Regions from separate parts of the Streptomyces sp. NPDC048361 genome, predicted to be linked through region 1. Evidence: riboswitches for the same ligand, from Rfam matches in the RefSeq annotation. Region 1 holds a riboswitch; each other region holds the start of a gene.

The links. A riboswitch is a leader RNA that binds a small molecule or an ion and turns the genes downstream of it on or off. The one in region 1 is predicted to bind cyclic di-AMP.
Positions count from the first base shown of each region.
Region 2: another riboswitch for cyclic di-AMP. It lies ahead of AB0D31_RS25770 (LysM peptidoglycan-binding domain-containing protein); the one in region 1 lies ahead of AB0D31_RS30690 (transglycosylase family protein).
Region 3: another riboswitch for cyclic di-AMP. It lies ahead of AB0D31_RS26020 (M23 family metallopeptidase); the one in region 1 lies ahead of AB0D31_RS30690 (transglycosylase family protein).
Region 4: another riboswitch for cyclic di-AMP. It lies ahead of AB0D31_RS30050 (M23 family metallopeptidase); the one in region 1 lies ahead of AB0D31_RS30690 (transglycosylase family protein).

Region 1 covers NZ_JBEZKW010000078.1:3,793-11,185, forward strand. Annotated here, with positions in the region: gene AB0D31_RS30675 (nucleoside triphosphate pyrophosphohydrolase) at 33-989, shown strand; gene AB0D31_RS30680 (cytochrome P450) at 1,272-2,603, shown strand; gene AB0D31_RS30685 (transglycosylase family protein) at 2,722-3,771, shown strand; cyclic di-AMP (ydaO/yuaA leader) riboswitch at 4,029-4,197, shown strand; gene AB0D31_RS30690 (transglycosylase family protein) at 4,200-4,901, shown strand; gene eno (phosphopyruvate hydratase) at 5,160-6,446, shown strand; gene AB0D31_RS30700 (septum formation initiator family protein) at 6,588-7,076, shown strand; gene AB0D31_RS30705 (DUF501 domain-containing protein) at 7,107-7,393, shown strand, end outside.
Region 2 covers NZ_JBEZKW010000051.1:10,661-18,053, forward strand. Annotated here, with positions in the region: gene AB0D31_RS25760 (DUF4157 domain-containing protein) at 1-1,946, opposite strand, end outside; gene AB0D31_RS25765 (STAS domain-containing protein) at 2,163-2,528, opposite strand; gene AB0D31_RS25770 (LysM peptidoglycan-binding domain-containing protein) at 2,913-3,692, opposite strand; cyclic di-AMP (ydaO/yuaA leader) riboswitch at 3,695-3,878, opposite strand; gene AB0D31_RS25775 (PfkB family carbohydrate kinase) at 4,316-5,227, shown strand; partial or broken gene AB0D31_RS25780 (RraA family protein) at 5,306-5,695, shown strand; gene AB0D31_RS25785 (hypothetical protein) at 5,856-6,539, opposite strand; gene AB0D31_RS25790 (phosphatase PAP2 family protein) at 6,643-7,260, opposite strand.
Region 3 covers NZ_JBEZKW010000052.1:6,887-14,279, reverse strand. Annotated here, with positions in the region: gene AB0D31_RS26035 (DNA topoisomerase IV subunit A) at 1-1,150, opposite strand, end outside; gene AB0D31_RS26030 (pitrilysin family protein) at 1,391-2,728, shown strand; gene AB0D31_RS26025 (pitrilysin family protein) at 2,746-4,110, shown strand; cyclic di-AMP (ydaO/yuaA leader) riboswitch at 4,324-4,484, shown strand; gene AB0D31_RS26020 (M23 family metallopeptidase) at 4,498-5,262, shown strand; gene AB0D31_RS26015 (GntR family transcriptional regulator) at 5,469-6,146, shown strand; gene AB0D31_RS26010 (HPr family phosphocarrier protein) at 6,283-6,564, opposite strand; gene AB0D31_RS26005 (GNAT family N-acetyltransferase) at 6,717-7,393, shown strand, end outside.
Region 4 covers NZ_JBEZKW010000073.1:15,206-22,598, reverse strand. Annotated here, with positions in the region: gene AB0D31_RS30060 (PrsW family intramembrane metalloprotease) at 1-22, shown strand, start outside; gene AB0D31_RS30055 (aldo/keto reductase) at 14-958, opposite strand; gene AB0D31_RS30050 (M23 family metallopeptidase) at 1,079-2,179, opposite strand; cyclic di-AMP (ydaO/yuaA leader) riboswitch at 2,238-2,377, opposite strand; gene AB0D31_RS30045 (PP2C family protein-serine/threonine phosphatase) at 2,680-3,804, opposite strand; gene AB0D31_RS30040 (hypothetical protein) at 3,880-4,137, opposite strand; gene AB0D31_RS30035 (MerR family transcriptional regulator) at 4,250-5,035, opposite strand; tRNA gene AB0D31_RS30030 (tRNA-Met) at 5,196-5,269, opposite strand; gene AB0D31_RS30025 (HD domain-containing protein) at 5,965-6,540, opposite strand.

The sequences.
Region 1 (7,393 bases):
GGAGGCTCCGTGGGTGAGGGTAGGTTCGACGGGTGACTGCTGTTGAAGAATCCGGCCGAATCGTTTTGCTCACGGCGAGCCACCGGGTCGCCCCGGGGCTCCTGTCGTGGCCCGCGTGGGAGACCCTGCGCGGCGCCGACGCCGTCCTGTGCCCCGACCCCGCGCATCCGCAGCTGCCGTATCTGCGCGAGGCGGGCATCGAGGTCGAGCTGTCCGTGCCGGACGCGCAGGGACTGGTCGAGACGTGCGCCGGGGGCCGCACCGTGGTGGTGCTCCCCTCGGGCGAGGGCGACCGGCGCCTGACCGACGGGCTTGCCCGCCTCGCCGGGTCGGGCCGGATGAGCATGCCCGACCTGGAGCTGTTGCCCGGCTCCTACGATCTGCCGGGCGCGCGCCTGCTCGACCTCGTCCAGGTCATGGACCGTATCCGGCGCGAGTGCCCGTGGTCCTCGCAGCAGACCCACAAGGGGCTCGCCAAGTACGCCCTTGAGGAGGCGTACGAACTGGTCGAGGCGGTGGAGGAGGGCGACCGGGACGAGCTGCGCGAGGAGCTGGGCGATGTGTTGCTCCAGGTCGTCTTCCACGCGCGGATCGCGGAGGAGGACGCGGAGGAGCCCTTCTCGGTGGACGACGTCGCGGGCGGCATCGTGGAGAAGCTGATCCACCGGCATCCGCATGTGTTCGGCTCCGAGCGGGCGGAGACGCCGGAGGAGGTCAAGGAGCACTGGCTGCGGATGAAGGCGGTCGAGAAGCAGCGGGCGTCCGTGACGGACGGGGTGCCTCTGGGGCAGCCCGCGCTCGCCCTCGCGGCGAAGCTGTCCGCCCGGGCGCGGACGGGAGGGCTGTCCGTTCCGCTCCCCTCCGGGGAGGGGGTGGGCTACCGGCTGCTTGCGCTCGCGGTGGAGGCGGAGGCGGCCGGGGTCGACCCCGAGGCGGCGCTGCGCGCGGCGTCCCGCGCCTACCGCGAGGCGATCCGCGCCGCCGAATAACCCCCTTGGCAGGGTGCCCAGGTGCGGCATAGCCAGCCCGTCCGGTGTGCTGTGGTTGTACAAGGGGACGGGCAACGCGGCGGCGCCCTACGAGCCGCGCGCCAAGGTCGGCACCAACTGGAACCTCTACAACGGCCTGATCTGACCCGGCCCGATCCGCTCCACCGGCCCGCCCGCCCCGCCTCTCCGTACCGCGGGGCGGGCGGGCGCGTGCGGCCCCCCTCGGCACCGGCGGCACCGGCGCCGTCGAAGGGGGAGCGCCGCCCGGGATACGGTCGGGGCGTGCAGGACGATCCCCCTCCTTCCCCCGCCCCCGAACTCTTCACCTGGGAGTTCGCCACCGACCCCTACCCCGCCTACGCCTGGCTCCGCGAGCACGCCCCCGTGCACCGCACCCGGCTGCCCAGTGGTGTGGAGGCCTGGCTCGTGACGCGGTACGGGGACGCCAAGCAGGCCCTCGCCGACCAGCGGCTCTCCAAGAACCCCGCCCATCACGCCGAGCCGGCCCACGCCAAGGGCAAGACGGGCATCCCGGGCGAGCGCAAGGCCGAGCTGATGACGCATCTGCTCAACATCGACCCGCCGGACCACACCCGGCTCCGCCGCCTGGTGTCGAAGGCGTTCACACCTCGTACGGTGGCTCAATTCGCCCCCCGCGTGCAGGAGTTGACCGACCAGCTCATCGACTCCTTCGCGGCGAAGGGCGAAGCCGACCTCATCCACGAGTTCGCGTTCCCGCTCCCCATCTACGCCATCTGCGATCTGCTCGGCGTCCCGCGCGAGGACCAGGACGACTTCCGCGACTGGGCGGGCATGATGATCCGGCACGGCGGCGGCCCGCGCGGCGGAGTCGCCCGCTCGGTGAAGAAGATGCGCAACTACCTCGCCGAGCTCATCCGCAAGAAGCGCGAGAACCCCGGCGACGATCTGATCTCGCGGCTCATCGAGGCGAGCGACCACGGCGAGCACCTCACGGAGAACGAGGCCGCCGCCATGGCGTTCATCCTCCTGTTCGCCGGGTTCGAGACGACCGTCAACCTGATCGGGAACGGGGTGTACGCCCTGCTGCGCAACCCCGGCCAGCGCGAGCGGCTCCAGGCCTCGCTCGCCGCGGGCGAGAGCGACCTGCTGGCGACCGGTGTCGAGGAACTCCTGCGCTACGACGGGCCCGTCGAGCTGGCGACCTGGCGGTTCGCCACCGAGGCGCTGACCCTCGGCGGCCAGGACATCGCGGCCGGCGACCCGGTCCTCGTGGTGCTCGCCGCAGCCGACCGCGACCCGGAACGCTTCGACGAGCCGGACACGCTCGACCTCGGCCGGCGCGACAACCAGCACCTCGGGTACGGGCACGGCATCCATTACTGCCTCGGTGCGCCGCTCGCGCGACTGGAGGGGCAGACCGCGCTCGCGACCCTGTTGCGCCGCCTGCCTGACCTGCGTCTCGCGGGGGAACCTGACGATTTGCGCTGGCGCGGCGGGCTCATCATGCGTGGACTGCGCACCCTGCCGGTCGAGTTCACGGCGCCGGGCATGCCGCCGGGCGCGCCGGGCACACCGCCGGGCACGCCACCCGGCACGCAGCCCGCCGGTAAACGGAATCCCGGCGTCATCTGACACATCGTCAAGACTGTGACTTTTACGTGATCGCGGTGCCATCGACTTGTGACAGGCGTTCGAGTACGGCTACGTTCACCGTTCATTCGGCTCAGCAGTCACACGGAAGGCTTTTCGCATGCGCTCCGGGAATGGACGGCATCGTCGACCCCGCCAGGCACCCGCCCTCGTCGTAGCGGCGGGAGTGACCGGGTCCGCCATCGCGCTTCCCCTGCTCGCCGCGACCGGCGCGAGCGCCGCGGACGCCGGCACCTGGAACCAGGTCGCCTCCTGCGAGTCCGGCGGGATGTGGAGTGCCGACTTCGGCAACGGCCTGTACGGCGGCCTCCAGCTCTCGCAGGCCACCTGGGAGGCGTACGGCGGCAACGAGTACGCGCAGCGCGCCGACCTTGCCAGCCGCGCCCAGCAGATAGCCGTCGCCGAGAAGGTGCTCGCCGCCAAGGGCCCGGGCGCCTTCGCCTCCTGCGGCACCGGCGCCGGGCTCACCAAGGGCGGCGGCTCGGCGGACGTCGACCCGGGCGTGCCCGACACCTCGGACGGAACGCCGTCGTCCGCGCCGTCGGCCCCGGCCACCCCCGCCACCAAGACACCCGACGCCTCCGCGACGCCGGGCGGCGCGACGCCGGGCACGCCGGCGCCGGGCGCCACCGGGTCGGGCGAGCCGGCCAAGTCCCCCGCTCCCTCCGCCTCCACCCCGGCGAGCCCCGGCAAGCACCGCGGGACGCCCGCGCCGGAGGAGAGCACGGGCACCGCGCCCGGTGCCGGCACGCCGTCGGCCCCGGCCGGCCAGTCGGCGCCGGGCGCCACCGGCGACGCGGGCACCTCCACCGACGCGCGCGACGCGGGACGGCACGCCTCGCGGGGTGACGGGGCCTCACGTGAGGCGGGCAACCCCCCGGCCGCGAGCGGCGCCTACACCGTCCGCGCCGGCGACAACCTCTCGGTCATCGCCGACGCGAACAAGGTCAAGGGCGGCTGGCCCGCGCTCTACCACGCCAACGAGCAGCTGATCGGCACCGACCCCAATCTCATCCTTCCCGGTCAGAGCCTGGACCTGAAGGACCTGACGGCTGCCGGCACGGCCCCGGGCGCCACCTCGGCGACCCCCGGCTCCAGCTCTGCCGCCACCCCGAACTCCGCCCCGAACTCCACGCCTCAGCAGGGTTAGTTCGCGGGTTTATGTCCGTTCTGTGCAAGTGAGACATGGGTCTCTTCGCCTCAACTGGCGTGTCCCGTCTGCCCGGTCCGTCCGCCCCGCCCCTCACCTGCGGAAACATCCCTTCTGTGGCCGCAAGTAGGGGGGATTTCTCCCCGATGTGCGTCTTTGAACATTGGCGGGGCCTGTGTTTTCGTCGGACTCGCTCGTCACCGCGAGCCCCGTCGACCGAGCACGCCGAATCCTGCCGTCGGCCGATGGGAACAGTCGACGCTTATGCGCCGTAGGCAGGAGCGGGGGACCCAAGGTAAGTGCCGGGCCCGGCAGTTCACAGGACTGCCGCAACGGCTTGGGGTGAAGACGGACGCTTCGGCGTCCGGCCGGGCAGCTCACGCCCGAACCCGACAGCTCACCTCGCAGGCGTCGGTGAGGAGAACTCCATGCTGCTTTCCGGCAAGGGCAAGCACCGCCGCCCGTCCAAGGCCGTCCGTGTCGCCACGCTGGCCGGTGTCACCGGTGCTGCTGTCGCCGCCCCGCTGATGGCCGCGGGCTCCGCCTCCGCCGCCTCCGTGCAGACCTGGGACGCCGTCGCCCAGTGCGAGTCCGGTGGCAACTGGTCCATCAACACCGGCAACGGTTACTACGGTGGCCTCCAGTTCTCGAACTCCTCCTGGGCCGCCGCCGGCGGCACCCAGTACGCCTCGCGCGCCGACCTGGCCACCAAGGGCCAGCAGATAGCCGCCGCCGAGAAGCTGCTCGCGATCCAGGGCCCGGGTGCCTGGTCCTGCGCCGGCGCCGGCAACCTGACCTCGGGCGGCGCCAAGGCCGACGTGGACACCTCCGGCTCGTCCTCTTCCTCTTCGAAGGCCACCAAGCCCTCGAAGCCGAAGAAGCAGGCCCAGCCGCAGCAGTCGCAGAAGTCCGAGCGCACCGAGTCCGCGCCGGCCAGCCGCGGCGAGCAGCGCAGCCAGCCGGTCAAGCAGGGCGACGGCGAGTACACCGTCAAGTCCGGCGACACCCTCGGCACCATCGCCACCGCCCAGGGGGTCAAGGGTGGCTGGGAGAAGGTGTTCGACCTGAACAAGGACATCGTCAAGGACGCGAACCTGATCTTCCCGGGCCAGAAGCTGCACCTCGGCTGAGCTGACCCACCCCCAGGTCGCCCCGGCCCGGCGCGCATTCCCCCGTACGCGCCGGGCCGGGGTTTTCGCTGTTACCAGGCAGTAGTGTTGTGGTCCTTTGCCCGGCAATCGGGGTCCTTGGGCCCTTTTTCGTCCCAGGAGGCGGGCACTCGGCTGGCCGGACCCCCAGAGCCGGTTAGGCTCTTGTCGCAAGGCCAACGCGACCCCGCATGTCCCTGCACCGCTTGCGTCACATCTAGCTTCACATCCCAGAAGGAGATGCTCGTGCCGTCCATCGACGTCGTCGTAGCCCGGGAAATCCTGGACTCCCGAGGCAACCCCACGGTCGAGGTCGAGGTCGGCCTCGACGACGGCAGCACCGGCCGTGCTGCAGTTCCGTCCGGCGCCTCCACCGGTGCCTTCGAGGCCATCGAGCTCCGTGACGGCGACCCCAACCGCTACGGCGGCAAGGGTGTCGAGAAGGCCGTCCTCGCCGTCATCGAGCAGATCGGCCCGGAGCTCGTCGGCTACGACGCCACCGAGCAGCGCCTGATCGACCAGGCCATGTTCGACCTGGACGCCACGGACAACAAGGGCTCGCTCGGCGCCAACGCCATCCTCGGCGTCTCGCTCGCCGTCGCGCACGCCGCCTCCGAGGCCAGCGACCTGCCGCTCTTCCGCTACCTGGGCGGCCCCAACGCGCACCTGCTGCCCGTCCCGATGATGAACATCCTCAACGGTGGGTCGCACGCCGACTCCAACGTCGACATCCAGGAGTTCATGATCGCCCCGATCGGCGCGGAGTCCTTCTCCGAGGCCCTTCGCTGGGGTGCCGAGGTCTACCACACGCTCAAGGGCGTCCTGAAGCGCAAGGGCCTGTCCACCGGCCTCGGCGACGAGGGCGGCTTCGCGCCGAACCTGGAGTCCAACCGCGCCGCCCTCGACCTCATCCTTGAGGCCATCAAGGAAGCCGGTTACGCCCCGGGCAAGGACATCGCGCTGGCGCTCGACGTCGCCGCGTCGGAGTTCTACAAGGACGGCAAGTACGAGTTCGAGGGCAAGTCCCGCTCGGCCGCCGAGATGACCGAGTACTACGAGGAGCTCGTCTCCGCGTACCCGCTGGTCTCCATCGAGGACCCGCTGTTCGAGGACGACTGGGCCGGCTGGAACACCATCACCTCGCGTCTGGGCTCCAAGGTCCAGATCGTCGGTGACGACCTGTTCGTGACCAACCCCGAGCGCCTCGCCCGCGGCATCGAGGAGGGCTCGGCCAACGCCCTGCTCGTCAAGGTCAACCAGATCGGCTCGCTGACCGAGACGCTGGACGCCGTCGAGATGGCCCAGCGCAACGGCTTCAAGTGCATGATGTCCCACCGCTCCGGCGAGACCGAGGACGTCACCATCGCCGACCTCGCCGTCGCGGTGAACTGCGGCCAGATCAAGACCGGCGCCCCGGCCCGCTCGGACCGCGTCGCCAAGTACAACCAGCTGCTGCGCATCGAGGAGATCCTCGACGACGCCGCGGTCTACGCCGGCCGCAGCGCCTTCCCGCGCTTCAAGGGCTGAGCACAAGCACCACGAGCTGAGCAGCTCCACCGGCTGAGCAGCAGCAACGGCTGACGCCCTAGCCAGTCGTCCGTACGTCCCCGGCCGCGGTCCCGTACCGTGTCCGGGGACGTACGTGTGTGACGGGGAGGCGGGAGAGCGATGGGCAACGACGCCAAGGTCAAGGACCGCGACCGGTTCTCCACCGCGGCCCGGCTCAAGGTGCTCGGCGAGCAGACCGCGGCCCGCGTCTACCGGTCGCAGAACAAGCGCCAGGCCCGCCGCTCCCGGCTCACCGGCCGCGCGGCGCTCCTCGCCCTCGTGCTCTGCTCGCTGATCGTCGCGCTCGCCTACCCCATGCGGCAGTACGTGTCGCAGCGCGCCGACATCTCCGATCAGCAGCGCAAGGCCGCCGACGCCCGGAGCTCGGTCGAGCGGCTGCGGGACGAGAAGGCGCGGCTCCAGGACGACGCGTACATCGAGAAGCTGGCCCGCGAGCATCTGCACATGCAGTTCCCGGGGGAGACCGGCTTCACCGTGGTCGACCCGGACGCGGCGGACAAGCACCGCGAGGACAAGGGCGCCACCGGCCGCGCCTGGCACTCCAACCTCTGGGACGGCGTCGACAAGGCCGACCGTTCCGCCAACTGACCACCGCTAGCGATAGAGACTGACCCAGGCATGGAAACGCCCCCGCCCCAGACCGACCGCACCGAGCCCACCGACGCGGACATCGCCGCCTTCAAGGACCAGTTGGGCCGCCCGCCGCGCGGGCTGCGCGCGATCGCGCACCGCTGCCCGTGCGGCAACCCGGACGTCGTCGAGACGGCCCCACGTCTGGAGGACGGCACGCCGTTCCCGACGACGTACTACCTGACGTGTCCGCGCGCCGCCTCCGCGATCGGCACGCTTGAGGCCAACGGCGTCATGAAGGAGATGACGGAGCGTCTGGCGAGCGACGCCGACCT
Region 2 (7,393 bases), on a different contig from region 1:
AGGTGCTCGGTGTTCTTCAGCAGGTCGTGTCCGAGGGCCACCGTTCGGAGCCACTTCGCACGGGTCAGCGTGATCGTGGTCTGGGTGCGGTCGTTCGCCAGACCGCGCTCCACCGACGCGCCGAACAATGGCATGTTCCCCTCGCGGTCGACGGCCCTCAGAACCAGGGTGGCGAACTGGTCCGGGTGCTCGCGGAAGTACTCCTGCACGGGGCGCGGCAGCAGACCGAAGTTGTGGGCGAAATCGGTGCGGGCCATGAGACCGCCCGCGATCGACTTGGCGTTGGCGCCCGCCGGCAGTTCCTCGCCCTCCAGCACATAGGCGCCCAGATGCATGACGAGACCCGTCAGGCTGCCGATGTCGCCCTTGGACAGGGTGAGCCCTTCGGGAGGGGTCGCGCTGAGCTCCCCCACCGCCCGCTCCGCGCCCGCCTTGGCCGCGGGCAACGTACCGAACCCGCCGGCGAAGAGGTCGCGGCGTGCCCGCGCGCGCCGCTCACCGGCATGCGTGATCTTCCCGTGCATGGTGTTCAGCATGCCGCCCAGGGTCTTCGGCCTGGGCTTCTCGTCCTTGTCGGCCAGATAGCCAATGAGGTCCGGCAGCCGGTCCAGGCGCATCCCGGCGGTGGTCTGCGGGGAGAACGAGAGCGCCCCACTGAAGGGGTAGATGCGCAGGTGGGGCTCGGGCGTGCCGCCTCCGGCGGTAACGTCCTCGGAGGGGATGGAGGCGTCCTTCTGGCGCCCGTTGAGGTAGCGGGCCATGCGGGTGATGCCGTCGAGTACGGTGCCGACCTCGGCCACGGTGTCCAACGGGTCGGTGACCCACTCCAGGTTGGAGCCGCCCGAGGGGCTGGCGTCCGCGGTCAGGTCGTACTTGGTGCCCCGCACCACCACGCCATCGGGCCCTCGCCCCTTGCCGAGGTTCTCACCCATCAGGGGCGCCTCGGGAATCTGACTGGAGATCATCAGGCTCATCTCGGTCGCGGCCCGTTGTGCACTGCCCCGCTTGAACTCCGTTGCTTCGAGCCGCCTTTCGCCCACCGCGTTGAGGAACTCCCCGTCGAACCAGCGAGCCCGGAGCGCCTCGGGGGACTCGGCCTTCTCCTCCTCGGTCAGCTGCTTCGCCTGGGGTTTGATCACCAGCTCCATGAGCTTGGCGTTGAGCAACCGGTCTCTCTGCGAAATCCGTTGCTCATGGATCGCGGTGTCGGCCACGGGATCGGCGACCCGCCGGACGTTCCACTGCGCCTCGAACTCGAACCCAACGGCCCGCTGTACGGCGGCGGGAGCGGTGGCAGAGGAATGTGCATGCGATGGCCCGTCACATACTCGCTGTACGGGTTCGGCGGACGACTCGGCGTCGGCCACGGGCTGGTCGGCCACGGGCTGGGAGAGCGCCCGGGTGGCATTCGCCTCGGCCGCCCGCTCGAAGGCGTCCGAAGGGTCCGACATGCTCAAGCCCCCGCCGGTGTCGGTGCCGGCTACGGGTCCTTGGCGCTGCTGGATGACATGGGTGAGTTCATGCGCGAGGGTATGGCGGTCGGCGCCGCCCCGGCCCACCACGACATGGCTTCCGGAGGTGTAGGCGCGGGCGCCTATCTCGGCGGCGGAGCGCTGCGCCGCGACGTCGTTGTGCACCCGGACGTCACCGAAGTCGGCGCCGAGCCTGCTCTCCATGTCGGCACGCACCTCCGAGTCCAGCGGCCGGCCGGATCCACGCAGTACGTCGTGGACGGCGGAGCGCTGCACCGCGGCGGCCCGCTGGGCGACGAGTCCGGCCACCGCGGCGTTCCCGGCGGACCGCTGAAGGGCGCGCACCTGCTCCGGGGAGAACCCGCCACCCGCCAGGCCCTGGCCGACCGTTGGCGCCTCGCCCCGTTCGGCGGCCCGCGGCACGGGCCCGCCGGGCGAGACGGATCGGCCCTGCTGGCTGTCGTGGGCGTGCACGTGAACCCCTTTGGTGGTGGGACGCGAAGTCCGGCTGTACGTGCTTATCACCGCGGGGAACGCCAGTGAAGGTACGGAAGGGCAGCGGAAGGTGCACCCTCGAGACAGCCGCCGAATCGCAAGGGCGCGCAACGACGTACCGTCACATGCGTCGCGACAGCGCACGGTGACGCATCGCCATATGCGCCAACAGGGTTTCTTTCAGAGGGTGTTGGACTACACCCGCGGGCCGATCGGTGAGGCGAGCGCCGCATCCTCGACGGTGGCGGCCGGCCGGATCAGCGCGTAGATCCCGCCCGCAGCGAGGACACGCAGATGCCACGGCCGTACGCAAACCAGGCCCAGCCGGCCACCGCGCTCCCGGATCCTGCGGTGCGCCCGGCAGAGCAGGGCGAGGACGGCACAGTCGAAGAACTCCACGGACCGCAGGTCCACCACCACGCGGGCGCCGGGCGGTTGTGTGGCCGCGTCGAGGTGCATCCGTACGTCGGGGGCGCTGGCCAGGTCGACGCAGCCGTGGACCTCGACGACGGTGACCCCGTGCACCAGATGTGTACGGGCATGACGGCACCGCTCAGGCAACAGCCCCGGCGGAAGGGGTACAGGAGCCGAGACGGACGGCCGAGCGGTGGTTCCCATGGGCAACTCCCGGTCCAGCAAAGGCCCCCGGGGTGCGGGGGGCACGGTAGTCGGACAGTCACCGTGGTCCGGGGTGACGCACTACCACCCTAGGAACAGACGCGTATGCAGAAACGTGCAGCCTTCAAATTGTTCACCCCGCCGGGTGAACGAAAGTTGCACCGCACCGCGTGGGCACCGCGTGGCCACCGCACCTGCGGACCTCGGCCACGGGCCGGGCCACCGTGATCAACAGTCCGGATGACCAAGTCCGGACGACCAACAGTCCGGCCGGACCCCCTCCGCCGTGGAGGGCGCCCGGCCTTCTTGGGTGTTCGCTCGGTCGTCTCAGTAGGCGCCGAAGACGTTGTCGATCGAGCCGTACGTCTTGGCGGCGTAGTTGCACGCCGCGGTGATGTTGGCGATCGGGTCGTAGAGGTCCGTGGAGGTGCCCGGCACGTGGAAGGCGGTGAAGGTGGGCTGGATCACCTGGAGGAGCCCCTTGGAGGGGGTTCCGGCGACCGCGTTGGAGTCCCAGTTGTTGATCGCCATCGGGTTGCCCGAGGACTCACGCATGATGTTGCGGTAGATCCCGTCGTAGGTGCCCGGGATGCCCTGCCGGCCCATGATGTCCAGCGACTGCTTGATCCAGCCGTCGAGGTTGTTGGCGTACGAGGCCGTGCTCGCGGTGGTCAGGGTGGCCGGGCGTGCGGAGCGGTCGGCCCGGCCGGCCGAGGCGTCACGCGCGGTCTCGGCCGCCTTGTCCTGGCCACTGAGGGTGAGCCGAATGCCGGGGTGGATGATGGCGGGGTTGCTGCCGATGACGCTCTGGTTGTCCTGGTAGAGCTGCTTCCAGCCACCGGTCACGTCGAGGGCGTCGGCGATCTTGGAGAGCGAGTCTCCCGCGACGACGGCGTAGCTCGTGGGGGACGCCTTCACGGCCGTGGCCGGCTTGGCTGCCGCGGCGACACTCGCCACCGTGGCGGTGTGGGCCGACGCGGGGGCGGCGGAGGCGGTGGTCGCGCCGATCACCGGCATGGCGAGTACGGCACCGCCGGTTCCGGCGGCGGCGAGCCCCCGGCTGAGCGAGCTGGACTTGGGGCGGCGGTGCTTGCCCTTTGCAGGCATGGTGTTGTCCTCTCCGTCGCCTGCGAGGTGAGCTGTCGGGTTCGGACCAGAGATGTCCGGCCGCGGTGTACGCGACTTCACCCCAGCCGTTCCGGAATCCGGATCGGCGGCTTACCTGGGTCCCCCGCTCCTGCCATACGTGTGTGGGAGGTTCCGGACGGCGGCAGGATTCGGCGTTCCATCCGGATTGACGGTGAACGTAAACGAATGGACCGAGTGGAAACAAGGCCAGAATTAATTGAGGAAGATCGGGATATTGATCCACTGAAATCCGTGGCCGCCGGAGGCCACCGCCGAAGTCCTCAACTCGCTTTGCGATGAAGGCAAATGGGCTCGGGCATTTTTCTGACAGCCCGTTGGGTGCGTGACCCAATTCACTCGGCCATCCCGGAACCGAACGACCCGGCGGCAAAAGCGGCGAGGCTAACCCATTAGCCCTAATTGGGACATTCTCCGGCACGTGGCCGCCAAACCCATAGCATTCCATTTCGGACACTAGGGACTTTTACGCTCGGCATAGGGTTCGGCCCCGAACCGGGAAATGCGACGCGCGCCACACCTCCCCTTCGCGATCATGGCCTCGGCCCGCCCTCCCGGCGGCGGGGCAACGGAGAGGTGGAGCGGTGACGCGAGAGAGCGCGGAGTACGACGTCCTGGTGGTCGGCGGGACGGGAGTGGACACCGTCGTCCGGGTGGACTCACTGCCGGTGCCGCTCGCCGACTCGGTCCAGGTCGGCCCGATCGAGGAGTGGCCGGGTCACACCGGGGCGAATGTGGCCATCGGGGCCCGGGCGCTCGGGCTGGAGGTCGGGCTGATCGACTGTGTCGGCGACGACTGGACCGGCGCCCAAATACGCACACGGCTGACCGAGAGCGGTGTGGACTTCGCCCCGCTCATCTCCCCCTCGGGCACCCGCCGCGCGGTGAACCTGGTGGCCGCGGACGGCCGAAGAATGTCCTTCTACGACGCCCGCGATCCCGCCGACCTGCGGATGCCGCGCGACTTCTACCTGCCGCGACTGCGCCGGACCCGGCACGCCCACGTCTCAATCATGAACTTCGCACGCTTCCTCTACGACGACATCGAGGACCTCGGCATCCCCGTCTCCACCGATCTGCACGACTGGGACGGACTCGCCGAGCACCACCGGGAGTTCGCCCTCCGCTCCGATCTGGTGTTCCTCAGCGCCGCGGGCGCGGGCGCCGACACCACGGCGCTCATGCGGGAGATTCTGCGCGAGGGCCGGGCGGACACCGTGGTGGCCACGGCCGGAGCGGACGGCTCCCATCTTCTGGTGCGCGGAGAGGCCGCGCCGCGCCACATCCCGGCGCTCCCGCCCCACTCCCCCGTCGTGGACACCAACGGCGCGGGTGACGCGTACGTGAGCGGATTCCTGTACGGAAGGCTCTCCGGCCTCGCCCCGCAACACTGCGCACGTATCGGCGCGATCGCGGGTGCGCACGCCTGCACGGCGCCGGCGGCCACGGATCCGCTCACGCTGGAAAGGCTTCTGGCGACGGATCAGATCGCTTGAGACCGTGGGGGACTTCGCCGCCCCAGGACCGCGGACGACATCCGGCCCCGACAACTCGCGCCCTGCCCAAGGAAGAACATGTACGACATCAATGAATTCAAGAACATTCCGCCGACGATCCTCGCCCATCTTCTGGGACGCGAGCAGGTCATGGATATGTGAATTCCCCCTTTGTAGTCGCCTATTCCGCGCGTCGCAGGTCCCGCATTCACCGTTCGGTGTCCCCCCGGCGACAACCTCACGCTGCACGCCGCCATTTACCGTGCCGCGCCGGATTCGGTCGTCGTCGAGTCGGGCGATCTGGACCACGCACCGGCCGGCGGAAACGTGTGTGCTGTCGCTCAACGCCGGGGCATCGCGGCGTTCATGGCGGACGGGGTCGGGGTCATACGCGACCTCGCCGAGGTACGCGCGTTGGGCTTGTCCGTCTTCGCCCGGGGCGTCATCCCCATCCCGCCGCATCGACAAGATCTTGAGCGAAGGCGGCTTCGACGGGTGAGGTGCGATCACCGACTGCCTTGTCCGCGGGGTCACTTGAGGGGACGGCCCGCCAGGCCCGCCAGGCCGCTTCACGGAACGGTCCACACAGCCCGTTGAGGAGACGGCCCGCGCTGCCGGCCCCTCGGGATCAGACCGTCCCCACCTCGCGGACCAGCTCCAGACCGAGCACACGGTCCAGGTGGGAGAACGTCTCGAACTTGGCGCCTTCCGGCACCTCGGACGCCGTCTCCAGGTCTTCCAGGAGGCGCAGGACGGCGGCGGTGTCCAGGCGGCTGTCCAGGGCGGCGCGTGCCGTGGCCTTCAGGTCGGCGGGGATCGGTTTCGACGGGTGGGCGGCCCAGTGCGCCACGGCGCGCCGCCACCGACTCAGGGTGCGCGCCGCTTCGTCGATCTCGTCGGCCGTGGCCGCGACGGGTTCCTCGTAGGGGTGGCCGAGCAGGAGCACGCGTACCGCGAGAGGGTCGAGGTCGTCGAGCGGCGGAAGTGCGGCTTCGCCGATCCGCAGGCACGCGGTGGTCGCCCCCGCGTAGGTGCCGCTGGTGAGGTGGACGGCGGGCCGACCGCCGAGGCCTTCGGCGATCGCCTCCGGGTCGCCTTCGGCATCGGCCGGGCGCAGCCCGGTGGCGGCCGCCGAGTACGCGGGGCCGGTCCACCCCAGGAGCACGGCCCGGCCGCGCAGTTCGACGACGCGGGCGAGTACGTCCGCGGTCAGCAGCACCCGCAGCCCCGTCCCCGCGTCACCGTCGGCGGGGACATGGGCGCAGACGCGCAGGGGGCCGGGTCCGGCGAGTTCATCGACGATTCGCAGCATGTCGTCGAGCCTAGGGGGTGTCTGACAGATCAGGGTCTCCCGGCCATGATCCGTCAGACACCCCGGGGGTCCGGGTCGCTCTGGACGCCGGTGCGCGCCTGGTTCAGGCGAGCAGTGGCTTGAGCGCGCCGGACCGCAGCCGGGTGACGAGCGGCGCCCCGTACCGGCGTGCGGACCACGACACCGCGAACGCGACCACGCCTCCGACCACGAGCGCGACCAGCACATCGTGCGGATAGTGCGCTCCGACGTACACCCGGGAGGCGCCCATCAGCAGGGCGGCCAGGGTGGCGACGGCGCCCAGACGGCGGTCGACGAAGAACAGGGCGACGGCCGCCGCGGCCACGACCGTGGTGTGGTTGCTGGGGAACGCGTAGTCGTCCAGCGGCGGGCACTTCTCGATGAGGAAGTCGTGCGGAAGGGCGCGGCAGGGGCGCGGCTCCGTGAACACCGACTTGACCGCGTCGTTCACCCCGTACGCGAGCACCATCGCCACCGGCGCGGCCAGCGCCGCCGCCATCACCGATGCGTCCTTGCGCCGGGCGATCCACCAGCCGACCAGCATGAACACCGCGAAGAGGGCGACGCCGTAACTGGTGTAGGCGGACACCGGGCCGTTCAGCCAGTGCGTGTGCCGGGCGAAGTCGGTGATGTCGCCGTACAGGCCGCCGTCGATGGACGCCCCGTCCAGGGCCATCGTCGAAGAGGTGGGACTCGTCATGGGATGCGGTTCTCCGAAGGTTCGAGGGCACGGCGCGCCCGGCCGGGAAACGCGGCAGGGCGATGAGGCGTCCTGTGCGTGACGGCCCGACGGGCGGGAGATGAATGTCTACAGGCTCGTAGACGCTACAGGG
Region 3 (7,393 bases), on a different contig from region 1:
TGGTGCGGCGGAACTCGCTGCGCCGGCGCACCACGGTGAAGCGGTGGTCGAGGTAGACCTCAAGGAGCTCCTTGAGACCCAGCGTCAGCGGCTGGCCGTCCACCAGGGCCACGTTGTTGATGCCGAAGGACTCCTCCATCGGCGTCAGCTTGTAGAGCTGCTCCAGAACGGCCTCCGGGACGAAGCCGTTCTTGACCTCGATGACCAGACGCAGGCCGTGCGAACGGTCGGTCAGGTCCTTCACATCGGCGATGCCCTGGAGCTTCTTCGAGCCGACCAGGTCCTTGATCTTGGAGATGACCTTCTCCGGGCCGACCGTGAACGGCAGCTCGGTGACGACCAGGCCCTTGCGGCGCGCCGTCACGTTCTCCACCGAGACCGTGGCCCGGATCTTGAAGGTGCCGCGCCCCGACTCGTACGCGTCCTTGATGCCCTGAAGGCCCACGATCCGCCCGCCCGTCGGCAGGTCGGGACCGGGCACGAAGCGCATCAGCGCCTCCAGGTCCGCCTGCGGATGCCGGATCAGATGGCGGGCCGCGGCGATGACCTCGCCCAGGTTGTGCGGCGGCATATTGGTCGCCATACCGACCGCGATCCCGGACGACCCGTTGACCAGCAGGTTCGGATAGGCGGCCGGCAGCGCGACCGGCTCCTGCTCCTGACCGTCGTAGTTGGAGGCGAAATCGACGGTGTCCTCGTCGATCGACTCCGTCATCAGCGAGGTGGCGTCCGCCATCTTGCACTCGGTGTACCGCATCGCGGCCGGCGGATCGTCGTTGCCGAGCGAACCGAAGTTGCCGTGCCCGTTGACCAGGGGCAGGCGCATCGAGAACGGCTGCGCCATGCGCACCAGGGCGTCGTAGATCGAGGCGTCGCCGTGCGGGTGCAGCTTGCCCATCACCTCGCCCACGACGCGGGCGCACTTCACATAGCCGCGGTCCGGGCGCAGGCCCATCTCGTTCATCTGGTAGACGATGCGGCGCTGGACGGGCTTCATCCCGTCCCGCGCGTCCGGCAGGGCCCGCGAGTAGATCACGGAGTACGCGTACTCGAGGAAGGAGCCCTGCATCTCGTCGACGACGTCGATGTCGAGGATCCGCTCCTCGAAGTCGTCGGGCGGCGGCGGGGTCTTCGTGCTGCGGCGGGCCATCGCGGCTGCTGCTCCTTCACGTACCGGATCGGATCTGGATCCGACCATTGTGGACCGTCCCACTGACAACGCCGACCGCGACCCGGGAACTTCGCCAGGTGCCCACGCGCTTGCATACAGTGGCAGGACTTCTTCATCCAGGACTTCTTCACCCAGGACTTCTTCACCCAGGTAGGACTTCCTCCGCCAGTACTCCACACTGCGGTACTGCACATCGCGAACGAAGGGACGTACATGCCCATGGGTCACACGGCCACAGCGCAGGCCGGCTCCGGCGGCCTGACAGCGACGGAGCACCGACTGGCCAACGGCCTGCGCGTGGTGCTCTCCGAGGACCACCTGACCCCGGTCGCCGCGGTGTGCCTCTGGTACGACGTGGGCTCGCGCCACGAGGTCAAGGGCCGCACCGGTCTCGCCCACCTCTTCGAGCACCTCATGTTCCAGGGCTCCCGGCAGGTGCACGGCAACGGCCACTTCGAGCTGGTGCAGGGGGCCGGCGGCTCGCTGAACGGCACCACCAGCTTCGAGCGCACCAACTACTTCGAGACCATGCCCGCCCACCAGGTGGAGCTCGCGCTCTGGCTGGAGGCCGACCGCATGGGCTCGCTGCTGGCCGCCCTCGACGAGGAGTCGATGGACAACCAGCGCGACGTCGTCAAGAACGAGCGCCGCCAGCGCTACGACAACGTGCCCTACGGCACCGCCTTCGAGAAGCTCACCGCCCTCGCCTACCCGGAGGGCCACCCCTACCACCACACCCCGATCGGCTCGATGGCCGACCTGGACGCGGCGACCCTCGACGACGCGCGGCAGTTCTTCCGCACGTACTACGCGCCCAACAACGCGGTGCTGTCGGTGGTCGGCGACATCGACCCCGAGCAGACGCTGGCCTGGGTGGAGAAGTACTTCGGCTCCATCCCCTCGCACGACGGCAAGCAGCCGCCCCGCGACGGCGCCCTGCCCGGCACCATCGGCGGTCAGCTGCGCGAGGTCGTCGAGGAGGACGTGCCGGCGCGCGCCCTGATGGCCGCCTACCGGCTGCCCCACGACGGCACCCGCGAGGCCGACGCCGCGGACCTGGCGCTGACCGTCCTCGGCGGCGGCGAGTCCTCCCGCCTCCACAACCGTCTGGTCCGCCGTGACCGCACCGCGGTCGCCGCCGGCTTCGGCCTGCTGCGGCTCGCCGGCGCCCCCTCGCTCGGCTGGCTCGACGTCAAGACCTCCGCCGGCGTCGAGGTCCCCGACATCGAGGCCGCCGTCGACGAGGAGCTCGCGCGGTTCGCCGCCGAGGGCCCGACCGACGAGGAGATGGAGCGCGCGCAGGCCCAGTTGGAGCGCGAATGGCTCGACCGGCTCGGCACCGTCGCCGGCCGCGCCGACGAACTGTGCCGCTACGCCGTCCTGTTCGGCGACCCGCAGCTCGCCCTGACCGCCGTCGACCGCGTCCTGGAGATCACCGCGGACGAGGTCAAGGCGATCGCCGCCGCGACGCTGCGCCCCGACAACCGGGCGGTCCTGGTGTACGAGCCCACCGCGGCACCCGAGGCAGGCAACGAAGAGGAAGAGGCGGGCCAGTGACGGACGCTGTCGTGACCATGGAGTTCCACCCGCAGCCCACCGCGGGCTCCGCCAAGCCGTGGGCCTTCCCGGCGCCCGAGCGCGGCACGCTCGACAACGGCCTGACGGTGCTGCGCTGCGACCGCCCCGGCCAGCAGGTCGTCGCCGTCGAGATCTTCCTCGCGGCGCCGCTCGACGCCGAGCCCGAGGGCCTCGACGGCGTTGCCACGATCATGGCGCGCGCCCTGACCGAGGGCACCGACAAGCACTCGGCCGAGGAGTTCGCCGCGGAGCTTGAGCGGTGCGGGGCCACCCTCGACGCGCACGCCGACCACCCCGGCGTCCGGGTCTCCCTCGAAGTGCCGGTCTCGCGGCTGCCCAAGGCGCTCTCGCTGCTCGCCGAGGCGCTGCGGGCCCCCGCGTTCGCCGAGTCCGAGATCGAGCGCCTCGTGGCCAACCGGCTCGACGAGATCCCGCACGAGCAGGCCAATCCGGCCCGGCGCGCCGCCAAGCAGCTCTCCAAGGAGCTGTTCCCGGCCACCGCGCGGATGTCCCGCCCCCGCCAGGGCACCGAAGAGACCGTCGCGGCGATCGACGCGGCCGCGGTGCGCGCCTTCTACGAGGCGTACGTGCGGCCCGCGACGGCCGTCGCCGTCATCGTCGGCGACCTGTCGGGCACCGACCTCGACGCGATCCTCGCGGACACCCTGGGCGCCTGGACCGGCACCACCGCGAAGGCCCGTCCCGTCCCGCCGATCACCGCCGACGACACCGGCCGGGTCGTCATCGTGGACCGCCCCGGCGCCGTCCAGACCCAGCTGCTCATCGGCCGTATCGGCGCCGACCGCCACGACCGCGTGTGGGCGGCCCAGGTGCTCGGCACGTACTGCCTGGGCGGCACCCTCACCTCGCGCCTGGACCGCGTCCTGCGCGAGGAGAAGGGCTACACCTACGGCGTGCGCTCCTTCGGCCAGGTGCTGCGCTCGGGGCCGGACGGCGGCGCCGCGATGCTCGCCATCAGCGGCTCGGTCGACACCCCCAACACCGGGCCCGCCCTCGACGACCTGTGGAAGGTGCTGCGCAAGCTCGCCGCCGAGGGTCTGACGGACGCCGAGCGCGAGAGCGCCGTACAGAACCTGGTGGGGGTCGCGCCCCTCAAGTACGAGACGGCGGCCGCGGTCGCCGCGACCCTCGCCGACCAGGTCGAGCAGTTCCTGCCGGACGACTACCAGGCGCAGTTGTACGCACAGCTCGCCGAGACCGGCACCGTGGAGGCGACGGCGGCCGTCGTCAACGCCTTCCCCGCCGACCGGCTCGTCACGGTCCTCGTGGGCGACGCGGCCCAGATCGAGGAGCCCGTGCGGGCGCTCGGCATCGGTGAAGTGAGCGTCGTCACAGGCTGATTGACACGTCTTTGGGCCCCGGACCCCCGGGGCATACGGGACCCCGGTGGCGGCTGCGCCCCCGGGGTCTCCCCATATGTCCGGTTTATTGCAGAGGTTGCCTGTCTGGCGTGTGGCGTGCGCAACAAAAACCTGTGTCTGTTTGGTGATTGAAAGATCAGCCGTCTAGCGTCAACCGCGCTGTCCGTCACCACCCGTCGCAGCCGCGGCACCGGACAGTGATCGCCGAGTCCCCGTATGGCGCGAGCCTGGGGAGCCGGGGACCCACTCAGTCCCTGGGGTGAATCGGACGCCTCCGCCCGCGGAGGAGCCCGTAGGAGACCTTCCTGCTCCGAACCCGTCAGCTAACCCGGTAGGCGAGATGGAAGGAAAGGACACCGCCACTCCATGGCGTTCACCCGTGCCACCGGGAAACACCGCGCGCCCAGCCGGATGACGCGCCGCAGCGCGAACATCGCGGGCATCGCCACCCTCGCCACCGCCGGAGTCGTAGGCACCCTCGCCTCCCCGGCCGTCGCCGCCCCGAGCACCACCACCGACACCGGCCTGACTCAGGCCATCGTCATCGGCGACACCCTCGCCGACCAGCTGGACGCCCAGGCCGACGCGCAGAAGCAGGCCGCCGCGAAGGCCAAGGCGAAGGCGGAGGCCGAGGCGGAGGCCAAGCGCAAGGCCGAGCAGCGCGCCCAGGAGGCACGCGAGGCCAAGGAGCGCGCGGCGCGCGAGGCGGAGCGCAAGCGGCTCAACACCTTCGTCGCCCCCATAGCCAACAGCTATGTGTCCACGGGCTACAAGACCGGCGGATCGCTGTGGTCCTCCGGCAGCCACACCGGTATCGACTTCCACGCGGGCATCGGCACCCCGGTGCACGCGGTGGGCATGGGCACCGTCGTCGAGGCCGGCCCGGGCGGCGCGTACGGCAACAACATCGTGATCAAGATGCACGACGGCACGTACACGCAGTACGGCCACCTCTCGGTCATCCAGGTCTCCGTCGGTCAGTCCGTGGAGCCGGGCACCCAGATCGCCCTCTCGGGCAACACCGGCAACACCACGGGCCCGCACCTGCACTTCGAGGCCCGCACCGGCCCGGAGTACGGCTCGGACATCGACCCGGTCGCCTATCTGCGCTCGCACGGCGTGACCGTCTGAGGCGTCCCGCCGACCCCCGCGCACACCGAAGACCCCTGGCTCCGCGCCGGGGGTCTTCGCCGTTGGCCCGCCGGCCCGTTGGCCGAAAGGCGTTCCCGCGCGCCGCCCGTCACCCGGACGTAACAGGCCTGCCCTACAGTCCCCGGACGGCCGCCGACGAGGCGCTGCCCAGCCGCTTTCGGCGACGATCCCAGAGGAGGTCCGGCGTGCGGGTTCCGGCGCGTTCCATCGTCACGGCTCTGCGCGGTGACATCGTCTCGGGTGTCTTCGCGCCCGGCGCCCGGCTCGCCGAGGAGGCCCTCGCGCGCCGTTACGGGGTCTCCCGCGTCCCGGTCCGCGAGGCGCTGCGCACCCTGGAGTCCGAGGGGTTCGTCACCACCCGCCGGCACGTCGGCGCCTGTGTCGCCGAACTCGGCGACCAGGAGGCCGCCGACCTCCTCGAACTGCGCCTGCTCCTGGAGCCGTTGGCCGCGGCCCGCGCCGCCCAACGGCACGAAGAGGCCCATCTCCGGGTACTGCGCGGCCTGGTGAGGCTGGGTCAGGAACGGGCAGGGCGCAGCCGGGGCGAGGACGCGCGCTCACTGTGGGGCTGGTTCCACGAGACGCTGGCCCAGGCCTCCGCGAGCCCCGGCCTGATCGCGCTGCTCACACAGGTGCGGCACAAGGTGGACTGGATGTACGTGACCGACCCGCCGGAGCGCCCGGCCGAGGCCTGGGCCGAACTCGGCGCGATCACCGACGCGGTGGCACGCGGCGACGCCCAACGCGCCCGCGCACTCACCGCCCAGCACGCCGAGCGCACCTTTCCGGCCCATCGGCTGCGCAGCCCCGATGCGGTGAGCACCCCGCAACGCGCCGTCAACACGGCGGGTGCGCGCGCGTAACGGGGGTGCCGCGCAGGCAGGGGCGACGCAGGTGCGGCTGCCGGGACCGGAGCGTGCGGGGGGACCCGCGGACAGACAAAAGGACCGCCGGGCCCGCATCCGGGTCCCGCGGTCCTCCGGTGTGACGTCGACCGGGTCAGACGGTCTCGGGGAGCTCCTCGAGACCCTCCGCGACCAGCTTGGCCAGACGGTCGAGCGCGGCGTCCGCGCCCTCGGCGTCGGAGGCCAGCACGATCTCCTCGCCGCCCTGCGCACCCAGGCCGAGCACCGCGAGCATGGACGCGGCGTTGACCGGGTTGCCGTCGGCCTTGGAGATCGTCATGGGGACTCCGGCGGCCGTGGCGGCACGGACGAAGATGGACGCGGGGCGGGCGTGCAGGCCCTCGGCCCAGCCGACGTTGACGCGGCGCTCAGCCATGGTGTTGCCCTTCGAAATCTCTGACGGTTGTCTAGACCAGTCTCTCATGGGGTGTGCGGTGCTCCTACCGACCTTAGGCCCGGGTGTGCCGCCGATCGGCCCTTGCCACTTTCCCCCGCCCCGTACGGCCCCGCGACCCGTACGCTTTCCGTATGACGACGGCGTCCGACCCCGCGTACCCCGCCCACTGGGAGGCCGACGTGGTGCTCCGCGACGGCGGCACCGCGCGCATCAGGCCCATCAACGCCGAGGACGCCGACCGGCTCGTCTCCTTCTACGAGCTGGTCTCGGACGAGTCGAAGTACTACCGCTTCTTCGCGCCCTACCCGCGCCTGTCCGCCAAGGACGTCCACCGCTTCACCCATCACGACTACGTCGACCGGGTCGGGCTGGCGGCGACCGTCGGCGGCGAGTTCATCGCGACCGTCCGCTACGACCGGATCAACGCCCAGGGCCGGCCGGCCTCCGCACCCGCCGACGAGGCCGAGGTCGCCTTCCTCGTCCAGGACGCTCATCAGGGCCGGGGCGTCGCCTCCACCCTGCTCGAACACATCGCGGCCGTCGCCCGCGAGCGCGGCATCCGGCGGTTCGCGGCCGAGGTGCTGCCCGCCAACAGCAAGATGATCAAGGTGTTCACGGACGCCGGCTACCAGCAGAAGCGCTCCTTCGAGGACGGCTCGGTCCATCTCACCCTCGATCTGGAACCCACCGCCGAGTCGCTCGCCGTGCAGCGCGCCCGTGAGCACCGCGCCGAGGCGCGCTCCGTGCAGCGGCTGCTCGCGCCCGGCTCGGTCGCGGTCATCGGCGCCGGCCGCGCCCCCGGCGGTGT
Region 4 (7,393 bases), on a different contig from region 1:
GCCCCATCCCTACCTACGCTGAGGCGGCCGTCAGCTCGGAGATCTGCTCGTCCGTCAGCTCCAGGTCGGCGACGGCGAGCAGCGCCGGCAGCTGCTCCACGGTGCGGGCGGAGGCGATGGGCGCGGCGACGGTGGGCCGGGCGGCCAGCCACGCCAGCGCGACGGTGGCGATCTCGGCGTCGCGCTCCTGGGCGATGCGGTCGAGCGCTGCCAGCACCTTGCGGCCCCGCTCGCTCTCCAGGTGCTTGCCCGCGCCCGCGGCCCGCGCACTGTCCACGCTCTGGCCCGGGCGGTACTTGCCGGTGAGGAAGCCGGAGGCGAGCGCGTAGTAGGGGACTGCGGCGAGGCCCGCGCGTGAGGCGGTGTCCTGGAGCGTGCCCTCGTAGGTGGAGCGGGAGACGAGGTTGTAGTGCGGCTGGAGCGCCACGTACTTGGCGAGGCCTTCGCGGTCGGAGAAGTCCAGGGACTCCTGGAGCCGTTCCGGGGAGATGTTGGAGGCGGCGATCGCCCGGACCTTGCCGTCCTTCACCAGCTGGTCGAGGGCGGTGACGATCTCCTCGACGGGAACGGAGGTGTCGTCGAAGTGGGTGTAGTACAGGTCGATGTAGTCGGTGCCGAGGCGGCGCAGCGACTCCTCGGCGGCGGCCTTGATCGTCGTCGCGGCGAGCCCCTCGTACCGGGGGTGCGCGCCGACCTTGGTGGCGATGACCATGTCGGCCCGGTTGCCCCGGGCGCCCAGCCACGCGCCGATGATCGCCTCGGACTCACCGCCGGAGTTTCCGGGGGCCCACTTCGAGTAGGCGTCGGCGGTGTCCACGAAGTTGCCCCCGCCGGCGGTATAGGCGTCGAGGACGGCGAACGACTGGTCCTGGTCGGCGGTCCAGCCGAAGACGTTGCCGCCGAGGGCGAGGGGGAAGACGGAGAGGTCCGAGCCGCCGAGCGCGCGAAGAGAGGTCATGGCGACCTCAACCCCCGTCCATGCAGGCCTATTCCGCCCGTCCTCGAACGCCGGACCGGCTGAAGATGCCTCCGCCGGCCACCCTGCCAAGGGCAACCCCGCCACGGGCCCGGGGGAACCTCAGGGATGGAGCCCCTTCGACTGGAGCCACGTCATGGGGTCGATGCCCGTGCCGGACGGGGTGTGGACCTCCAGGTGGAGGTGCGGGCCCGTCACGTTCCCGGTCGCCCCGACCCGCCCGATGACGTCCCCCGTCGACACCTTCTGCCCCACGCTCACCGCGAGCGACGACTGGTGGCAGTACCAGAGTTCACTGCCGTCATCCAGCACCAGCACCGTCCGGTACCCGTACGCCCCCGCCCACCCCGCCGACTTGACCGTCGCGGAATGGATGGCCTTGAGCGGCGTACCCGTCGGGGCCGCGAAGTCGAGGCCGGTGTGGTGGCCCGACGACCACATCGAGCCGGCCTCACCGAACGTGGAGGTGAGCGTGTACGACCCGACCGGCAGGGAGTACGCCGCGGCCAGCTTGGCCAGCCGCTCCTGCTCCGCCTTCTTCGCCGCGGCCTCGTCCGCCGCCTTCTTCTCGGCGGCGGCCTTCGCCTCCGCCGCGCCCTGTGCGGCCTTGGCCTCGGCGGCCGCCTTCTCGGCCGCGGCCTTCTGCGCGACCGCCTTCGCCTCGGCGAGAGCCCCAGCCTTCTGCTGCTCGGCCTGCTGGAGGATGCGGGCGCGCAGCGCCTCGCCCGCATCGGTGGCGCCGGCTTCGGCCTCGGAGGTGGAGAGCCCGGCCATGGTCAGCGGCGACGCGGCGATCTTCCGGTCGGCCCGGTCCGCGGCCGACCCGCCGGACTCCCCTGTCTCCCCGTACTCCCCTGCCGACCCGCCGGACTCCGCCTCCGTACCGGTGTGACCCTCGTGACCGTCGTGCGAGGCGCCGTCGTGGCCGACCAGCGCGCCCACGCCCGGCAGCGAGCCGAGGTCGGGCAGGTGGTCCGTGAGGGAGTCGGGCAGGGATATCGAGACCGGAGGCTTGCTCTGTGCCGTGGCCATGCCCCCCGCGCCGACCGCCGCGATCACGCCGACGCCCAGGACGGTCGAGCTGCGGGCCAGTCCGCCGCGCTGCTTGGCGACTCTGTGCCGGCCGCGGACCGAGCGTACGGACTCCTCGGTCGGGTCCCACTCCTCCCAGCTCTCGTTCTCGCCGGGGGCTTCCCCGTACAGGGAGGGGAGGGGGAGGGGGGTGTCGAGGGCAGGGTCGTTGGACGCCACGAGGGGCGCTCCTTTCCTTCCTTCTCGCCTACCGGGTTAGCTGCCGGGTTCGGAGCAGGAAGGTCTCCTACGAGCGCCCATGACGGACGTCCGATTCACCCCAAGTTTGTGGTTCCCCGGTTCCCTTTCGGGATTCGGCGCATGCGCACGGTGCCGCCTTTGCGACGGCTGGTACGGCCGCGCTGCGTTATCGAACGTTAATAGACAGCGGGTATGGATTCCAAGCCGTTCCCACTGATCGTTAACGGCCCTGGCTTGGACTTAGCGGCGATTGTCGGGGCAAACCGGGCGACTTGACGACCCCTCACGGTTTCCTGCGTCACACCCGCTTAAACATCAAGATCCTGACGGTGCGTCAATTGTTATGCGGAGCGAGACCTTTCGGGCACCCACCGTGAAGGCCCCCTGCGCACCCACCGTGGCGACCGAACCCCACGCGCTGCCCTGTGCCCTCACTTGACGATCTTGACCGTACGGCGCCGGTCGGGCTGGCCCTCGGCCGGGCGGGCCACCGCCAGCAACGCCATGTCGTCGCTCGTGCCGCCACCCGTATAGCGGCGTACGTCGTCGACGAGCGCGTCCAGGACCTCGTCCGGGCCCGGGAAGATCGCGCCGCGCAGCCGGGTGGCGGGTTGGTAGAAGGTGCCCGTCCCGTCGCGCGCCTCGGAGAGCCCGTCCGTGTAGAGCAGCAGCGTGGAGCCGGGCGGGAAGGGGCGTACGTCCGACCGGTCCGGCCACACCCCGAGGTCGGCCATGCCGAGCGGCAGCGCGGGCTCGCTCGGCACGAGCACGTCCAAGGACCCGTCCCGGTGGAGCAGGAACGGCTCGGGGTGGCCCCGGTTCACCAGGCGTACGGTGCCGTCGCCGCGCGGGATCTCGGCGAGCAGTGCCGTGGTGAACCCCTCGACCGCGTCGAGCCGGTCGCGTCGGGTTCCCTCGCGGGCCAGTGCCCGCTCCAGGCGCTGGGTCACCGCCTCCAGAGAGGACTCCTGCTCGGCGGCCTCGCGGAACGCGCCGATCACCACGGCCACCGCCTCCACTGCCTGGAGCCCCTTACCCCGGACGTCACCCACAATGAGCCGGACCCCGTAGGGGGTGTCCTGCACGGCGAAGAGGTCCCCGCCGATGAACGCGTCCGCCTGTGCGGCCTCGTACCGCGCGGCGACGTGCAGCCCGCCGATCCGGCCGGCGGGCGCGGGCAGCACGGCCCGCTGCGCGGTCTCGGCGATGACGCGTGCGGAGGCGAGCCGTTCGCCGCTGCGGCGCAGGATGCGGTTGATGACGAGCGCGAGCGCGCTCACCGTGAGCACGGTGAACAGTTCGCTGGCGCCTTCACCGAGGTTGGGCAGGTCGTGTATGAACCAGAGCGCCACGATGGCGGCCACCGAGCCGAGGCCGACGGCGGCAGTGCCGCGCTCGGAGTAGAACGGGGCGGCGGCCACCGGCGCGCCCGCGAACAGCGCGGCGGCGGTCAGCTCGGGCGGCGTGGAGGCGTCGAAGACGAAGCCGACGACGACCAGGACCACGGGTAGCACCCGTACCAGGCGCCCTTCGCCTTCCGCTCGCTGCTGCCGCACCAGTCCAGCCTCGCCCCTGCCGGGCCCGACGGCGACTCGGACGCGCCCATCGGAGTGCAGAAACCGCTTGCACGCTCAGCGCAGACGGCACCGATGGGGCCCCGGGCGGCCCCGGGCGCAGCTTCCCCTGGTGTGGCGGTGGTGGGCGTCCTGGTCCGGGACGCAGGGCAGCTCCGCCCAGCCGCCGCGGTTGAGCCGGCAGCCCGCGGGGGCCGCCGAGGGCCGCACGACCGCCGCCTTGGCGGGCAGCGGTACGGATGCGGGGACGAGCCCGGCCGGCTGTACCTGGCAGCCGCTCCGGAGGAGCCCGCACAGGGCGAGCGCGAGCAGCACGGCCAACGTCCTCCGCCGTGGTGCCCGCCGCCGACCCGCATCCGCATCTCCACCCGCATCCGCATCCGCACCCGCACCCGCACCCGCGTACTCACTCATCGCGCACGCGAGACTACTCCGCGCACGCTCCCCCGGTGGCCGGCTCGTCCGTGAGATGGCGTTCCGCGTACACCGCCAGGGCGTCCCGCACGAAGACCGCCGTGCCCTCGCCGTGCTCGTCGTAGGTGGCGGCGAAGCGGGGGTCGTCGACGTACATCCGTCCGAGCCCGGTCACGTACGACCTGCCGACGGTCGTCGTGGTGGACAGCCAGGCGACATGGCGCCGGGCGATGTCCTGGGCCATGTCTGCGTCGACGGCCACCCCGTCCGCGCGGGCCCGCCCCCAGTCACGGGCGATGTCGTCGTGCTCCCGCCGGAACCCCTGCTTCTGCTCGTCGGTGAGCGAGCGCCACCAGCGGTCGCCCTTCTCGTACGCGGCCCTCCCCCAGCGCCGGCTCACCTCCTCCTCGTACCGCGTGTGGTCGAACCCGTCGAAGACTTCCTCTGCCATGAGCTCCGCTCCCTCCTCGGTCTTGTGCAAGGTGGTCCGTACGGAGGCGATCTGGCGCGCGATGCGCTCCCGCTCCTGTTCGAGCAGGCGCAGATGGGTCCGCAGCGCGGCGGCGGGATCGCGTTCGCCCTCCAGGACCTCGGCGATCACGGGCAGCGAGAGCCCCAGCTCCCGAAGGAGCAGGACGCGCTGGAGCCGGACGAGGGCGTCCTGGTCGTAGTAGCGGTAGCCGTTGCTTCCGATCCGGCTGGGGACGAGCAGGCCGAGCTCCCCGTAGTGGCGCAGGGTGCGACTCGTCGTCCCGGCCTTCTTGGCGATCTCCTGGATCGACCATTCCTTGCCGTTCACAGCGACCACGCTAGATCTTGACGTTACGTCAAGGTCAACCGTCGATGACGATGCCGATGGCGATGGCGCTGGCGCTGCCGACGGGGACAGGGGCAGGGAGGGGATCCGGGTACGCGAAGAGGCCCGGCACTTGAAACAAGTGCCGGGCCTCTTCGTTCAGTAGCGGGGACAGGATTTGAACCTGCGACCTCTGGGTTATGAGCCCAGCGAGCTACCGAGCTGCTCCACCCCGCGTCGGTAAACACAACTCTACGCCATCGGGAGGGGTGCTCCGAACCATGTACCCGGGAGGCCGGGACAGGACGGAGCACGGCGGCGAGCGGAGGGCCGTCGCCAGCCGCACGCCGGGGGCTGCTCGGCGTGGGGGCACTGGCCGGCAGGGGGCGTTTCGTCATGCCCGATTGCTGGCAACCAACATGCCCAGCCGCTGACTCGCAATCTGTTGCAATCAGCAGACGCGGCGATTTCGTTCCCGCATTCTGGTTCTCCAACTAGCGCTGGGCGCAGGCATGTTCGCCCGTGTGAGCACGGACTTCCAGAGCGCCGGAGTCGCCCTCGGTGCGGACCGCGCGCCAGCGTCTCGCGCACTCTTCGCGCACTCACGTGGGCCGCAGAGCGGTCACAACGAATCCGGCCCGACCGGACGTATCCGATCGGGCCGAAGAACCCGCTGGTCAGACAGGTATCGCTACCTCTCCGACCGGTAGGCCATGTCGGACTCGAACCGACAACCAACGGATTAAAAGTCCCGGCAAGATCGTGCTGGGCGGCCTTGACCACTCCCCCGTCGTCCTGTTTTGCCTGGTCAGCGAGAGGTGATCCCTTCATCAGTCCGTACTAGGGTGCCCCGTGCTGGCGCGTCCGCTCACGCATCGCTCACGCAAGAGGGCCCACTGACCAGCGGGTTCACCTGTCGGCAGTCCCATCATTCAGCGGGGCAGATAGGTCTGCTGCCACTCCAGGGAGGGCATGCTCAGGGCTGCCTCGGCGAGGGCCTTGGCCGAGGTGGTCTTGAGGCTGGCCAAGCTGGTGTCGATCCAGTTCTGTACGTTCGCGTAGCCCTGCTCGCGGTATTCGACGGCCTGGACGAGGCATTCCAGTTTGTCGGCGTCATGGGCGACGATCACTTCGGGGCTGTCGCCGCTCTCGTACTCCTCGACGATCCGCTGGACGCCGGCTGTGACGGCAGGGTGTGCGGCGGAGACCTGATCGGCGGTGACCTCCTCGTTGGAGGCGGCCTTCAGGTAGCGGCGGCCGATGCGCGGGATGTCGCTGACCCGGGTTTCCTGGGTGTCGTGGAAGACCGCGAGCAGCGCGGCCTTCGCCGGGTCCGCGCCCTCCATCATGGCCAGGACGCTCGCGATGATCGCCGTGCGGAAGCTGTGCTCGGCGATGGTCTCGGGGTCCTTGACGCCGACGATCCACCAGCCGGACCGCTTGGCCCTTTTGAGCATCCCCATCTCGAACAGGAAGCCTGCGGTGCCTCGGCTCTGGTCGTCTGCCATGTGTGGCCCTCCGTTGCTCATGTGCGGTTGCCTGGCTGGTGCTGCACGGCGCCGAGATCACGACGGGATCGTGGGGCCATCTCGCTGACGTCGAGGATGCGTCCGACACTCTCACCGAGTACGCCGGCGATGGAAGGGTGGCCAGCGGGAGCCAGGGGTGCGCATATAGGAGGGCCCAGAGGGAATGGGCGTACAACTCAACGTAGGTGGGGGCCTCTTGGAGTCCTTGGACGAGGAGGCGAAGGAGGGTGAGGGGGTCCCAACCCGTGAGGTCGCGATCGCGCATGGACAGGTCGCTGGGCTGGGGACTGGAGGCGGCGCCGAGCCAGTAGGCCCAGTAGTTCAGGTTCGCGACCTCGCCTGCATCGTCGTCGACCAGCGCACGCTCAATGAAGTCGCGCAGTGGTTGTGGATCTCCCTGGCGGGCCAATGCAGTTGCAGTTGACCGAGCCTCGGGCCACGACGACGACCAACCGTGCAGCGCCAGGGCGCCCCGGCCCTTGTGCAGCACTTGGGCGGTCCACGCCGAGGTATCGGAGCTGTCGTCGTACGAGGTGAGGTATGCGGCCTGGCGGCGCAGCAGTACCCCAGACGCACCGGCACCAGGCGCGCTCTCGGCGACGTCCCGAAGGTGCGCGAAGAGGTCAAGTCGCTGCTGCGCAGGGAAGATTGGAGCGGTCGGAACGGCTCCGCGGCGGCGTGGGGAGGGCCGGTTGGCCAGTGCCGGTGGTGGGGTGCCGTTGACGGCCCAGGCGAACATGTGGCGGTCGCTCGGGTGTGGACCCATTCAGCGAGAGGGTGTTGTTCCAGCCGGATCGGCGGGCTCAGCGCGCCGCTGAGGATCCGGTCGGCA